Regions from separate parts of the Streptomyces sp. NPDC033174 genome, predicted to be linked through region 1. Evidence: riboswitches for the same ligand, from Rfam matches in the RefSeq annotation. Region 1 holds a riboswitch; the other holds the start of a gene.
What was found. A riboswitch is a leader RNA that binds a small molecule or an ion and turns the genes downstream of it on or off. The one in region 1 is predicted to bind ZMP and ZTP.

Region 1 (6,720 bases):
CTCTACGGCCGTTTCGACCTGCGCTACGACGGTACGGGGCCGGCCAAGATGCTGGAGTACAACGCCGACACGCCCACCTCGCTCGTGGAGGCGGCCGGCCCGCAGTGGTTCTGGATGGAGGAACGCTTCCCGGGCGCCGACCAGTGGAACTCGCTCCACGAGCGGCTCGTCGACGCCTGGAAGCGCCAGTCCGCCCTGCTGCCGCCCGGCCCGGTGCACTTCGCGCACTCCGACGGGGACGAGCTCGGCGAGGACCTGATGACGGTCGCGTATCTGCGCGAGACCGCCCAGCAGGCCGGACTCGACACCGAGGCGCTGTCCATGGAGCAGATCGGCTGGGACCGGCTCAGCGGACGCTTCGTCGACGACCGGCTGCGCTTCATCCGCAGCTGCTTCAAGCTCTATCCGTGGGAGTGGCTGGTCACGGACCGGTTCGGGCCGCACGTCCTGGACACGCTCGACAACGGCGGCGGCACCGGCACCACCTGCTGGATCGAGCCGGCCTGGAAGATGCTCCTCTCCAACAAGGCGCTGCTCGCGGTCCTCTGGGAGCTGTATCCGGGGCACCCGAACCTGCTGGCCGCCCACCTGGACGGCCCGCGCGACCTGGCCGTCACCTCGGGTTACGTCGCCAAGCCGCTGCTCGGCCGCGAGGGCGCGGGCGTCACCGTCCACGCGCCGGGCGCCGACCCGGCGGGGGACCGCGTCGTGCGGGACGAGCCGGTCTGCTACCAGGAGCTGGCCCCGCTGCCCGACTTCGCCGGCAACCGTGTCGTACTCGGCGCGTGGGTCGTCGGGGACGAGGCGGCGGGGCTCGGTATCCGCGAGTCGGCGGGGCTGATCACGGACGAGTACGCCCGCTTCCTGCCCCACGTCATCCTCTGACGCCGCCCGGCCGCCCCCTGCCATGCGGCCCACGGGGCCGGCTCCCCCAGCAGGGGGGCCGGCCCCGCGCCCGCCTCAGCCCTCCAGCACCGCCCTCAGCTGATCGAGCCCCCAGTCCAGGTCCTCCTTGCTGATCACCAGCGGAGGGGCGATCCGGATCGTCGAGCCGTGGGTGTCCTTCACCAGGACCCCGCGGTCCATCAGCTTCTCCGAGATCTCCCGGCCCGTGCCCCGGCTCGCGGCGATGTCGACGCCCGCCCACAGTCCGCGGCCCCGCACGGCCTCCACCGCACCGCCGCCCACCAGCAGGCCCAGCTCACGGTGGAGATGGTCACCGAGCTCGGTAGCCCGCTGCTGGTACTCGCCGGTCCTCAGCATCGCGATCACCTCCAGCGCCACCGCGCACGCCAGCGGATTCCCGCCGAAGGTCGAACCGTGCTCACCCGGCCGGTACACCCCGAGCACCTCGGCGCTCGACACCACCGCCGACACCGGCACCACACCGCCGCCCAGCGCCTTGCCGAGCACATACATGTCCGGGACCACGCCCTCGTGTTCACACGCGAAGGTCTTCCCGGTCCGGCCCAGACCCGACTGGATCTCATCGGCGATGAACAGCACGTTCCGCTCGCGGGTGAGGCGACGGACCCCCTCCAGATAGCCGGCCGGAGGCACCAGGACCCCGGCCTCGCCCTGGATGGGCTCCAGCAGCACGGCCACCGTGTTGGCGCTGACCGCCGTCTCCAGCGCGGTCAGGTCGCCGTACGGGACGATCTCGAAGCCCGGCGTGTACGGGCCGAAGTCCGCCCGCGCCTCGGCGTCCGTCGAGAAGCTGACGATCGTCGTCGTCCGCCCGTGGAAGTTGTTCGCCGCGACGACGATCTTCGCCTGGCCGTCCGGCACGCCCTTGACGCGGTACCCCCATTTCCGGGCCGTCTTCACGGCGGTCTCCACCGCCTCCGCCCCGGTGTTCATCGGCAGCACCATCTCCATGCCGCACAGCTCCGCGAGCCTGCCGCAGAACTCGGCGAACCGGTCGTGGTGGAACGCGCGCGACGTGAGGGTCACCCGGTCCAGCTGGGCCTTGGCCGCGTCGACGAGCCGGCGGTTGCCGTGTCCGAAGTTGAGCGCCGAATATCCGGCGAGCATGTCGAGATAGCGGCGCCCTTCGACATCGGTCATCCAGGCGCCGTCCGCCGAGGCGACGACGACGGGCAGAGGGTGGTAGTTGTGTGCGCTGTGCGCCTCCGCGGAAGCGATCGCGTCTTGTGTTCTCGACACGGGATCTCCGTTCGTCCTGCGGCTGGGTGCGGGAGTGGTGCCCTTTTCTATCGTCGCTCGGATGCTGGACGAGGAAACCTTGATGACGACTCGCCCGCTAGGCTGGAAACACGCACGGCGACTGGCGTACGGGGAAGAAACCCCGGGGAAGCCGTGCGCGGCAAACCGCACGAGGTGCCGCCCGCCTGGGCACCCTGGGATCCGTCCCGTGTGGGTGTGCCGCGTCAGACCCCCCGGGAGCCACCGCATCGCCCGGAGGAACGCCATGAACGACCTTCCCGCGCACCACCCCGCCCTCTCCGCGGAAGACCCCGAGCTCGCCGCGCTCGTCGGCGCCGAAGAGCGCCTGCAGGCCGAGACGCTCAGGCTGATCCCCAGCGAGAACTACGTCTCGCACGCCGTCCTCGAAGCGTCCGGCACCGTCCTGCAGAACAAGTACAGCGAGGGCTACGCCGGCCGGCGCTACTACGAGGGCCAGCAGAACATCGACCAGATCGAGGTCCTCGCCATCGCGCGCGCCAAGGCCCTCTTCGGCGTCGACCACGCCAATGTGCAGCCCTACTCGGGCTCCCCGGCCAACCTCGCCGTCTATCTCGCCTTCGCCGAGCCCGGTGACACGGTGATGGGCATGGCCCTCCCCATGGGCGGCCACCTCACCCACGGCTGGGGCGTCTCGGCGACCGGCAAGTGGTTCCGGGGCATCCAGTACGGCGTACGCCAGGACACCGGGCTCATCGACTTCGACGAGGTGCGCGAACTCGCCCTCAAGGAGCGCCCCAAGGTCATCTTCTGCGGCGGCACCGCGCTGCCCCGCACCATCGACTTCGCCGCCTTCGCGGAGATCGCCCAGGAGGCGGGCGCGGTGCTCGTCGCCGATGTCGCCCACATCGCCGGACTCATCGCCGGTGGCGCCCACCCCTCGCCGGTGCCGCACGCCGACGTGATCTCGACGACCACCCACAAGACCCTGCGCGGGCCGCGCGGCGCGATGCTCATGTGCCGCGAGGAGCACGCCAAGGCCATCGACAAGGCGGTCTTCCCGGGTCTCCAGGGAGGCCCCCACAACCAGACCACCGCCGCCATCGCGGTCGCCCTCCACGAGGCGTCCCGGCCCTCCTTCCGGGAGTACGCGCACTCCGTCGTCGCCAACGCCAAGGCGCTCGCCGAGGAACTGCTGGTTCGGGGCTTCGACCTGGTCTCCGGCGGCACCGACAACCACCTGATCCTGATGGACCTCACCCCCAAGGACGTCCCGGGCAAGGTGGCCGCGAAGGCCCTCGACCGGGCCGGGATCGTCGTCAACTACAACACCGTCCCGTTCGACCCGAGGAAGCCCTTCGACCCCTCCGGCGTCCGTATCGGCACCCCCTCCCTCACCTCGCGCGGACTCGGCACCCAGCACATGGCCACCGTCGCGGACTGGATCGACCGGGGTGTCACCGCGGCCGGCTCGGGCGACGAGGACGCCCTGACCCGGATCCGCGCCGAGGTCGCCGACCTGATGTCCGCCTTCCCGGCCCCGGGCCTGCCCGCCTGATCACCGGCCGCCTCTTCCGTGGGGCCTCATGGGTGTCCCCCTGAGGCCTCACGGGTCACACCGGGCTCACGGGCCTCAGCGGCTCGGAGCACGAGCAGATCCGCCTCCCGGCCGGCGACGGCCCGCTGCCGCAGGGCCGCGCGGCCTATGTGTTCCTCGTCTCATTGACCATGATCCGCAGCAGTCACGGACGGAACGCCGAGCCGTCCCGGAACCGCCCCGGCGAGCAGAACGCCTCGGAGAAGGCCTGCCGCACCACGTCCTCCGCGTCCGCACCGGCTCCGCACGCCACGGCCGCTCTCAGTGCCGCACCCGTGTGGGGGACGCACCAACTCGGCGCAAGCCTCCGCCTCCCCGGCGCGTACGCGTGCGATCACCGCGGCCCCGCCGACGACGCTGCGGCGTCCTCCGCGTGCTCACACCTTCGATACACCGGCAGTCCGGGTTCGGTTCCCACACCTGAGAGAATGATGAGCATGGCCTCTGATCGTCCTCGTGTGCTCTCCGGAATCCAGCCCACCGCAGGCTCGTTCCACCTCGGCAACTACCTCGGTGCGGTGCGTCAGTGGGTCGCCCTGCAGGAGACCCACGACGCCTTCTACATGGTCGTGGACCTACATGCGATCACCGTTCCCCAGGACCCCGCCGACCTGCGTGCGAACACCCGCCTCGCGGCGGCCCAGCTGCTGGCCGCCGGCCTCGACCCCGAGCGCTGCACCCTCTTCGTCCAGAGCCACGTCCCCGAACACGCCCAGCTCGGCTGGATCATGAACTGCCTGACCGGCTTCGGCGAGGCCGGCCGCATGACGCAGTTCAAGGACAAGTCCGCCAAGCAGGGTGCCGAGCGCGCCACCGTCGGCCTGTTCACCTACCCGATCCTCCAGGTCGCGGACATCCTGCTCTACCAGGCCAATCAGGTCCCGGTCGGCGAGGACCAGCGCCAGCACATCGAGCTGACCCGCGACCTCGCCGAGCGCTTCAACCACCGCTTCGGCGAGACGTTCACCGTCCCGGCGCCGTACATCCTCAAGGAGACGGCGAAGATCTTCGATCTCCAGGACCCGGCGATCAAGATGAGCAAGTCGGCGTCGACGCCCAAGGGCCTGATCAACCTGCTCGACGAGCCGAAGGCGACGGCGAAGAAGGTCAAGAGCGCGGTCACCGACACGGACACCGTGATCCGTTTCGACCCCGTGGAGAAGCCTGGCGTCAGCAATCTGCTCACCATCCTGTCCACCCTCACCGGTACGACCGTCCCGGACCTGGAGAAGCAGTACGAGGGCCAGATGTACGGTGCGCTGAAGACGGACCTCGCCGACGCCATGGTGGAATTCGTCACTCCCTTCCGGACCCGTACGCAGGAATACCTGGACGACCCGGAGACGCTGGACTCCATCCTGGCCAAGGGCGCGGAGAAGGCCCGCGCGGTCGCCGCCGAGACCCTTGCCCAGACCTACGAGAAGGTGGGCTTCCTGCCCGCGAAGCACTGAGTCCGGAGTGGGGCCCAAGGGCCCTGGCCTCCCGGACGCGCAGGCGCCACACTGGCGGCTGTGTGACCCGTCACCGATGACTGAGGAGAACGACGTGGGGACCGTAACGCTCGGCGTTTCGATCGCGGTCCCGGAGCCCTTCGGCAGCCTGCTCCAGGAGCTGCGCGCGAGCTTCGGGGATCCTGCCGCGCACGGCATCCCCACGCATGTCACCCTCCTCCCGCCGACGCAGGCGGACGCGGCGGACCTGCCCGCGATCGAGGCGCATCTCGCCGAGGTCGCGGCGTCCGGCCGCCCCTTCCCGATGCGGCTGAGCGGTACGGGCACCTTCCGTCCGCTGTCGCCGGTGGTCTTCGTCCAGGTCGTCGAGGGCGCGGCGGCCTGCTCGTGGCTCCAGAAGCGGATCCGTGACGCCTCCGGGCCGCTGGTGCGGGAGCTGCAGTTCCCCTACCACCCGCACGTGACGGTCGCCCACGGCATCTCCGAGGAGGCGATGGACCGGGCCTACGAGGAGCTGTCCGAGTTCGCGGCGGAGTGGTCCTGCACGTCCTTCGCGCTCTACGAGCAGGGCCCGGACGGCGTCTGGCGCAAGCTCCAGTCGTACGACTTCGGCGGTGGCCGGCCCGTGACCGGCGTCCCGGCGCAGGGCACCCCCGTCGACGCGCCGGCCAGCTTCACCGCCCCGTAAGCCCGCGTGGACCCCGCCGCCGTGCCCTCAGACCGGCAGGCGGCGGAAGAGCGGCCTCGGCAGGTGCCGCAGCGCCGTCATCACGACGCGTAGCGCCCCCGGTACCCAGACCGTCTCCGAGCGGCGCCGCAGGCCCAGCTCGATCGCCGTGGCCACCGCCTCCGGGGTCGTGGCCAGGGGCGCCTCCGTCAGGCCGGCCGTCATCCTCGTCCGTACGAAACCGGGCCTGACGATCATCACGTGCACACCGGTGCCGTAGAGGGCGTCGCCGAGGCCCTGGCAGAAGGCGTCCAGGCCGGCCTTCGAGGACCCGTAGATGAAATTGGCGCGGCGGGCCCGCTCCCCGGCGACCGACGAAAGGACCACCAAGGAGCCGTGCCCCTGCGACTGGAGCGCCTTCGCGCAGATCAGCCCGGCGGAGACGGCTCCGGTGTAGTTGGTCTGGGCGACCCTGACGGCGGCGGCCGGGTCGGCCTCGTCATGGGCCTGGTCGCCGAGGACGCCGAAGGCCAGCAGCACCATGTCGATGTCGCCGTCGGTGAAGAGCTTCGTGAGGCGCTCCTCGTGCGTGGCGGTGTCGAGCGCGTCGAAGGGGACGGTACGGACGTCCGCGCCGAGCTCGCGCAGCGAGGACGCGGCGGACTCCAGGGTGGGGCAGGGACGTCCGGCCAGCAGGACCGTGCGGGTGCGGCGGGCGATCAGACGGCGGGCGGTGGCGAGGCCGATCTCGGACGTACCGCCGAGGACGAGCAGGGACTGCGGGGCACCGAAGGCGTCCTTCATGAGCGGCGTCTCCTTCATGATCGGGGTTTCCTCGTCGAAATCTCTGCGTCGGGATC
Region 2 (6,720 bases), on a different contig from region 1:
GGAAGTGGTACGCGACGGTGTCTTCGTCGACCTCGCTGAGGGAGCCCTCCTGGCCCCGCAGCGCCCCCGCGAAGTACCGGAAGTGGTCGATGGCGAGCGGGATGTCGGCCGCCAGCGTCTCGCGGACCGGCTTCCCGTTCTCCCAGCTCTCGGCGACCGCCAGCTCCTCCAGATGTGACTCCATCCGGTCGGCGATCCTCAGCAGGACGTGCGCGCGCTCGGCGGGCGCCGTACGGGCCCAGGCGGGCGCCGCGGCGTGCGCCGCGTCCAGGGCACGCTCGACGTCCTCGGCGGTCCCGCGGGCCATCTCGGTGAAGGGACGGCCGTCGACCGGGCTCGGGTTCTCGAAGTACCGGCCTCGGGCCGGGGCGACGTACTCCCCACCGATCCAGTGGTCGTAGCGGGAAAGGTACGACATGATCGCGTCGTCGGTACCCGGCGCTGCGTAGCGGGTCATCGTGCACGGCCTCCCTCGGACGGCGGCCGGCCGCCCTCGGCCGGCGCTCACGGCGAGGCTAGGAACCGGGACGTTGCAACCCCGTTGCGCCGGCGGACAGTTCCCTGTCCAGTGCGCGCAGCCGGGCCACCACCGGCGGCCGGGCGCTCGCCGGCACCGCCGCCGCCAGCGCCCTCCACACGACCGGGTCGTCCTCGCCCCACGGGCTGTACGCCCAGTCGGCGAGCAGCCCCGGGTCGCCCCGGTCTACCAGCGCGGCGCGCAGCTGACCTGCCAGCCGCTCGCGCAGCCGCACGACGGCCGGTGCCGAGGAGCCGGGCAGCAGCGGACCCGCGTAGCAGCCGAGCGCGGCGGACAGCGCACCCGAGGCGAGCCGGCGCGCCACCGTGTCGAAGTCCGCGTCCAGGACTCCCGCCAGCCGGTACGGCCGCGAACGCAACAGATCCGCGCCGAGGATCGCGCGCAGCCGCGACAGCTCGGCCCGCAGCGTCACCGGGGTGACCGACTCGTCCTCGTACAGCAGCGTCAGCAGCTCCTCACCGCCCACACCTTCCGGACGCCGGGTCAGCACGGCCACGATCTCGCTGTGGCGGCGGCTCAGCCGGATGCTGCGCCCGCCGGCGACCAGCAGCGCCTCGTTCCGGCCGAGGGCCGTCAGCCGCATACGGTCGTCGGACGGCACCGGGGCCAGCAGGGCCAGCTGGGACTCGGCCGCGCGCGCCACCGCCTGCACGAACGCCAGGCTGTGCGGATGCGCGAGCCGGTCCCCGCCCGTGATGTCGACGGCGCCGAGCAGCCGCCCGCTGTGCGGATCGTGCACCGGCGCCGCGGCACACGTCCACGCCTGCACAGGCCGCCGGAAGTGCTCGGCGGAGAAGACCTGAACCGGCCGGTCCAGGGCGATCGCGGTGCCCGGCGCGTTCGTCCCCGCGACCGACTCGGTCCAGCGGGCGCCGGCGACGAAGTTCATCGGACCGGCCCGGCGCAGGGTCGCCGCGTGCCCCTCGACCCACAGCAGCCGCCCCGACGCGTCGCACACGGCCACCAGATGTTCCCCGTCGGTCGCGTACGCGCCCATCAGCTCCCGGACCACCGGCATCGCGGCGGCCAGGGGGTGGCCCTCGCGGTAAGCGGCGAGGTCGTCGTCGGCGAGCTCCACACAGGCGGCGCCGTCCGGGCTCACCAGGGCCCGTGCCGAGCGCCGCCACGACTCGGCCACCAGCGCCCGTACGGAAGGTCTCGGCATCTCCCCGCCGGAGGTGAACGCGTCGTGAGCCCGCCGCAACGCGCCGGCGTCCGGCCCCGCGGCCGCCCATGCGTCGATGCCCAACTCGGCCTCCCCGGTGAGGGTTTCGGTCCCGTGGGGCTCATCGTGGTACCGGCGCGGACCGCCGACAACCGGGCGCGCGCCACCCTGTCCGGTCTTCGCTCCCAAGCCTCCCGTACAGTGGGCCCGGGCCGTGACTGGCGCGTGAGGTGGAGTACCACCGGGGAGCGGCCCGACGGACTCCGACCGGACCCCGTCACTGCCGTGCGCCTGGGCGATCAGCATCGATGCTCAGGAGTCGCCCATGTCCACCGTCCCCACCGCCCGCCTCATCGACGGCACCGCGCTCGCCCGCCGCACCGTCGAGGAGACCGCGGCCCGCGCCGCCGAGATCACCCGGCGCACCGGCACCGCCCCCTGCCTCGCCACCGTCCTCGTCGGCGAGGACCCCGCGTCCGTGACGTACGTCCGGATGAAGCGCGCCCGCTGCGAGAAGGCCGGAATCCGCTCCCGCCACATAGAGCTGCCCGCCACCACCACGACCGAGGAACTCGTCGCCACCCTCACGGACCTCTCCCAGGACCCCGAGGTCAACGGCATCCTGCTCCAGCACCCGGTCGGCCCGCACATCGACGAGCGCGCCGCCTTCGAGGCCATCGCCCCGGAGAAGGACGTCGACGGCGTCACCATGACCTCCTTCGCCGCGATGAGCTTCGGCCTGCCCGGCTTCGTGTCCTGCACGCCCGGCGGCATCATGCGGCTCCTCGACGCCTACGACGTGGACCCCACCGGCAAGCGCGCCGTCGTGGTCGGCCGCAGCGCCATCCTCGGCAAGCCGGCCGGGATGCTCCTCCTGGCCCGGGACGCCACGGTCACCTACTGCCACTCGCGCACCACCGATCTCTCCTCGATCGTCCGCGAGGCCGACATCCTGGTGGCGGCCGTCGGCCGCCCGCGCTTCATCCGCGGCGAGGACATCAAGCCCGGCGCTGTCGTCATCGACGCCGGCTACAACCCCGGAAACGTCGGCGACGTCGACTTCGAGCCCGCGGCCAGGCGGGCCGGCCTGATCACGCCCGTTCCCGGCGGCGTCGGCCCGATGACCATCGCGGTACTCCTGGCCCAGACGGTGGAGGCGGCCGAGCGTCAGCTGGGCCTGCGGACCGGCACCCGGGCGGGGGCGGATGGCCCAGGGGGTGTGGGCGCGGCCGATGGCCGGTGACAGGCCCCTTGGCCTCTGTCCGCGACCCGCCCCGGCCCGGGCGCGCTCCCGGCTCCCGAGGACAGGCCCGGCCTGCCTCAACGGCGACCAGGGCGCGCCCTGTTCCTCCCCGTCCCCGTCCAGCCCGGCCCGTCTCGGCCGCCCCCACCGCTCAGGCGGAGCCTTCCAGGAACCCTGCCAGTGCCGTCGCCGGGTCCTGGTCCGCCGGGCCCGCGGGTGCCCACCGTCCGCTCTCCTTCCGGTAGGGCCACCACCGGCCGTCCTGCCCCAGGCGCAGCTGTACGTCCTCGCCCACCACCGTCCAGCGGGCCGCGCCGCTCACCGGCCGCAGGTGCGGGCGCTCGCCCGCCTCCCACGCCTCGGCGAGCCGGGCCGCCGCGCGCTCCAGGGCCTCGGGCGTGGGCGTCCACTCCTCCTCCAGTACGGCCAGAGCGGCCGGGCCCCCGACACGCCACGCGCGCGTGGCCAGGTCCAGGGCGGCGCGCTGCCGTCCCGTCCCGGCGGCCAGCCGTGTCACGATCCCAGGGGCGGGGGCCGCCGCGGCCAGTCGTACCGCGTCCTGGTCCAGGTTCAACGGGGGCTCGACCGGGTGGCCTTCATGGCCCGGAGCCAGGGCCTCCGCCAGCATCCGACATGCCCGCGCCGCCGCGTCGGCCGCCAGGAACTCCAGGGCGGCCGGGTCCAGACCCGGGGCGGGTCCCGCCTCGGTGTCCAGGGCCGGGGGTTCGCCGACGGCCGTGGGCAGCGGCGGGGGAGGGGGCAGCGGAGGCAGGATGTCCCGTGCGGCGAACGCCTCCGCGGCCGGCACCCCGGCCGGCGACCCCGCCGGTTCCCCGCCCCAGGCCGGCTCCCGGTGCTCCCGCGCCGCCCGTGCGACGCTGCGGACCTGAAGCGCGTCGAGCAGCCGCCGCTCTCCGCGCCCCCGCATCAACAGCAGCACGAAGGGATCCTGGTCGAGAAGGCGCGCCACCTGATAGCAGAGCGCCGCCGTGTGCGCGCAGTGGTCCCACGCCTCGCAGCCGCACTCGGGCTCCAGATCGCCGATCCCGGGCAGCAGGTCGAGACCCGCGGCCGCCGCGTCCTCCACCAGGTGCGGCGGCATCTCGCGGTCCAGCAGGGCCGCGATGTGGCCGGCGCTCTCGGCGGCCAGATCCAGCAATCGCTCCCACTCCCCGTCGGAGAATTCGCGGAGCAGCACATCACTGCGGTGCCCCGTGCCGTCCCGGTCCTTGACGACGGCGGTGAGCCGCCCCGGCCGCACCGAGACCGCGCCGACCGCCCCCTCGCGCGCGTTCCTCCTCCCCTTCTTGAGCTGCTCGCCGTCCAGGACGGTGTCCTCCAGCGCCTTCAGCCAGGCCCGCCCCCACCAGCTCCGCGCGAAGCCGCCGCCGCTCACCGGCGCCGGCGCGGCGAAGGTCCGCTCGTCCTCGCCGCCGAACCGGCCCCCGCCCTTCCCGTCCTCGTCGCGGCCGTCGTCGTCGTACGTGTCCCGCGTGTCTCTCATCGGCCGCTCCCTCGCAGCTCCACCAGATCCGCCAGCTCGGCGTCGGTCAGTTCGGTCAGCGCTGCCTCGCCGGAGCCCAGAACCGTGTCCGCCAAGGCCTGTTTGCGCGCCAGCATCCCGGCGATCCGGTCCTCGATCGTGCCCTCCGCGACCAGTCGGTGGACCTGCACCGGCTGGGTCTGGCCGATCCGGTAGGCGCGGTCGGTGGCCTGCGCCTCCACGGCCGGATTCCACCAGCGGTCGTAGTGCACGACATGACCGGCACGGGTCAGGTTGAGCCCGGTGCCCGCCGCCTTCAACGACAGCAGGAAGACCGGCACTTGGCCCTCCTGGAAGCGGTTCACCATCGCCTCCCGCTGGGCGACCGGTGTGCCGCCGTGCAGGAACTGCGTCACCACCCCGCGGTCCGCCAGATGCCGTTCCAGGAGCCGTGCCATGGTGACGTACTGGGTGAAGACCAGCACGCTCGCGCCCTCGGCGAGGATGGTGTCGAGAAGCTCGTCGAGGAGTTCCAGCTTCCCGGAGCGGTCCGCGATCCTCGGCGCCTCCTCCTTCAGGTACTGCGCCGGGTGGTTGCAGATCTGCTTCAGGCTCGTCAGCAGCTTCACCACCAGGCCGCGCCGCGCCATGCCGTCGGCCTCGGCGATCGCCGCCAGCGTCTCCCGTACCACCGCCTCGTACAACCCGGCCTGTTCCCTGGTGAGGGACACCGTGTGGTCGGTCTCGGTCTTCGGCGGCAGCTCGGGCGCGATGCCCGGGTCCGACTTGCGGCGCCGGAGCAGGAAGGGGCGGACCAGCGCGGCGAGGCGCTCGGCGGTGGCGGGGTCGTCGCCGCCCTCCACGGCCTGCGCGTACTGACTGCGGAAGGTTCCGAGGCGCCCCAGCAGCCCGGGCGTCGTCCAGTCCAGGATCGCCCACAGCTCGGTGAGGTTGTTCTCCACGGGGGTGCCGGTCAGGGCCACCCGGGCCCTGGTCTCGATCGTGCGCAGCTGCTTGGCCGTGGCGGCGTACGGGTTCTTGACGTGCTGGGCCTCGTCGGCGACGACGAGACCCCAGGCCGGCCGCGCCAGTCGTTCGGTGTCGAGCCGCATCGTGCCGTAGGTGGTGAGGACGAACTCCCCGTCCGCCAGCCCTTCGAGGCTGCGCGCGGATCCGTGGAAGCGGCGTACGGGCGTGCCCGGCGCGAACTTCTCGATCTCGCGCTGCCAGTTGCCCATCAGCGAGGTCGGACAGACGACGAGCGTGGGGCCGGCGGCCGCCGGGTCGGTCTGCCGGTGCAGATGGAGGGCGATGAGGGTGATGGTCTTGCCGAGGCCCATGTCGTCGGCGAGGCAGCCACCGAGACCGAGGGACGTCATGCGGTGCAGCCAGTTCAGTCCGCGCAGCTGGTAGTCGCGCAGTGTGGCAGCGAGGGCGGCGGGCTGGGCGATCTCCTGTCGACCGCCCTCCGGGTCCGCCAGTCGCTCACGCAGCCGCGCGAGCGGGCCGGTCGCCTCGACGGCGACGCGCCGGCCGTCGACCTCGGCCGTGCCGGTCAGTACGGCGCCGAGCGCGTCGATCGGGGTGACCTTGCGGTCCTGGCTCTCCCGGGCGCGCCGGACCTCCTCCGGGTCGATGAGCACCCACTGGTCGCGCAGGCGCACGACGGGCCGTCCGGCCTCGGCCAGGCGGTCGAGCTCGGCGCGGGTGAGGTCGTCGCCCCCGAGGGCGAAGCGCCAGTCGAAGGAGAGCAGGGCGTCGGCGGAGAGGAACGACGGCAGACCGGAGGTGTTCCGGCCACCGGCCCCGTCGGCTCCGTCGCTCCCCTCGGCACGTCCGGCGCTTCCGGCGCTTCCGGCGTTTCCGTCCGCGGTAGCGTCGCTGTCCGCCGGTGGTCCGATCACGGCGCGCGCGGTCAGCTCACGCGTCAACTCCCGGGGCCAGTGCACCTGGACGCCCGTCGCCGCGAGCGCCCGCGCGGCCTCGCCGAGCAGCTCGGTGACCTCCTCGTCGGCCAGATCCACGGCGTCCGGCACCGCGGCCGACAGCAGCGGGGTCAGCGGCGCCCAGGCGCGGGCGGCGCGGCGCAGCGCGAGCAGGGCGTCCATCCGCGCCCGGGGCCCGAACGCGCCGCCGGCCGGGCCCGCTCCGGTCCAGACCTCCGCCGCGTCCGCCACCAGCGCCGGGTCACTGACGCTGTGCAGCTGCGGCACGGCCCGGAAGGCGGGGGCCAGTTCGTCGGTCAGTCCCGGCAACTCGACGCGCAGGGAGACGCGTACACCCGCGTCGTA

Region 2: it holds a riboswitch for ZMP and ZTP, as region 1 does, so the genes downstream of both, ACZ5VC_RS31665 (bifunctional 5,10-methylenetetrahydrofolate dehydrogenase/5,10-methenyltetrahydrofolate cyclohydrolase) here and ACZ5VC_RS25750 (serine hydroxymethyltransferase) in region 1, are expected to answer to the same signal.

The regions. Positions count from the first base shown of each region.
Region 1 is NZ_JBVIPQ010000008.1:306,660-313,379, forward strand. Features, by position in the region: gene ACZ5VC_RS25740 (glutathionylspermidine synthase family protein) at 1-885, shown strand, start outside; gene rocD (ornithine--oxo-acid transaminase) at 961-2,166, opposite strand; ZMP/ZTP riboswitch at 2,274-2,364, shown strand; gene ACZ5VC_RS25750 (serine hydroxymethyltransferase) at 2,432-3,703, shown strand; partial or broken gene ACZ5VC_RS25755 (RNA polymerase sigma factor) at 3,805-4,080, opposite strand; gene trpS (tryptophan--tRNA ligase) at 4,180-5,193, shown strand; gene ACZ5VC_RS25765 (2'-5' RNA ligase family protein) at 5,288-5,881, shown strand; gene ACZ5VC_RS25770 (decaprenylphospho-beta-D-erythro-pentofuranosid-2-ulose 2-reductase) at 5,909-6,664, opposite strand.
Region 2 is NZ_JBVIPQ010000014.1:90,125-96,844, reverse strand. Features, by position in the region: gene exaC (acetaldehyde dehydrogenase ExaC) at 1-457, opposite strand, end outside; gene ACZ5VC_RS31670 (GAF domain-containing protein) at 516-1,787, opposite strand; ZMP/ZTP riboswitch at 1,908-2,007, shown strand; gene ACZ5VC_RS31665 (bifunctional 5,10-methylenetetrahydrofolate dehydrogenase/5,10-methenyltetrahydrofolate cyclohydrolase) at 2,029-2,946, shown strand; gene ACZ5VC_RS31660 (SWIM zinc finger family protein) at 3,098-4,450, opposite strand; gene ACZ5VC_RS31655 (DEAD/DEAH box helicase) at 4,447-6,720, opposite strand, start outside.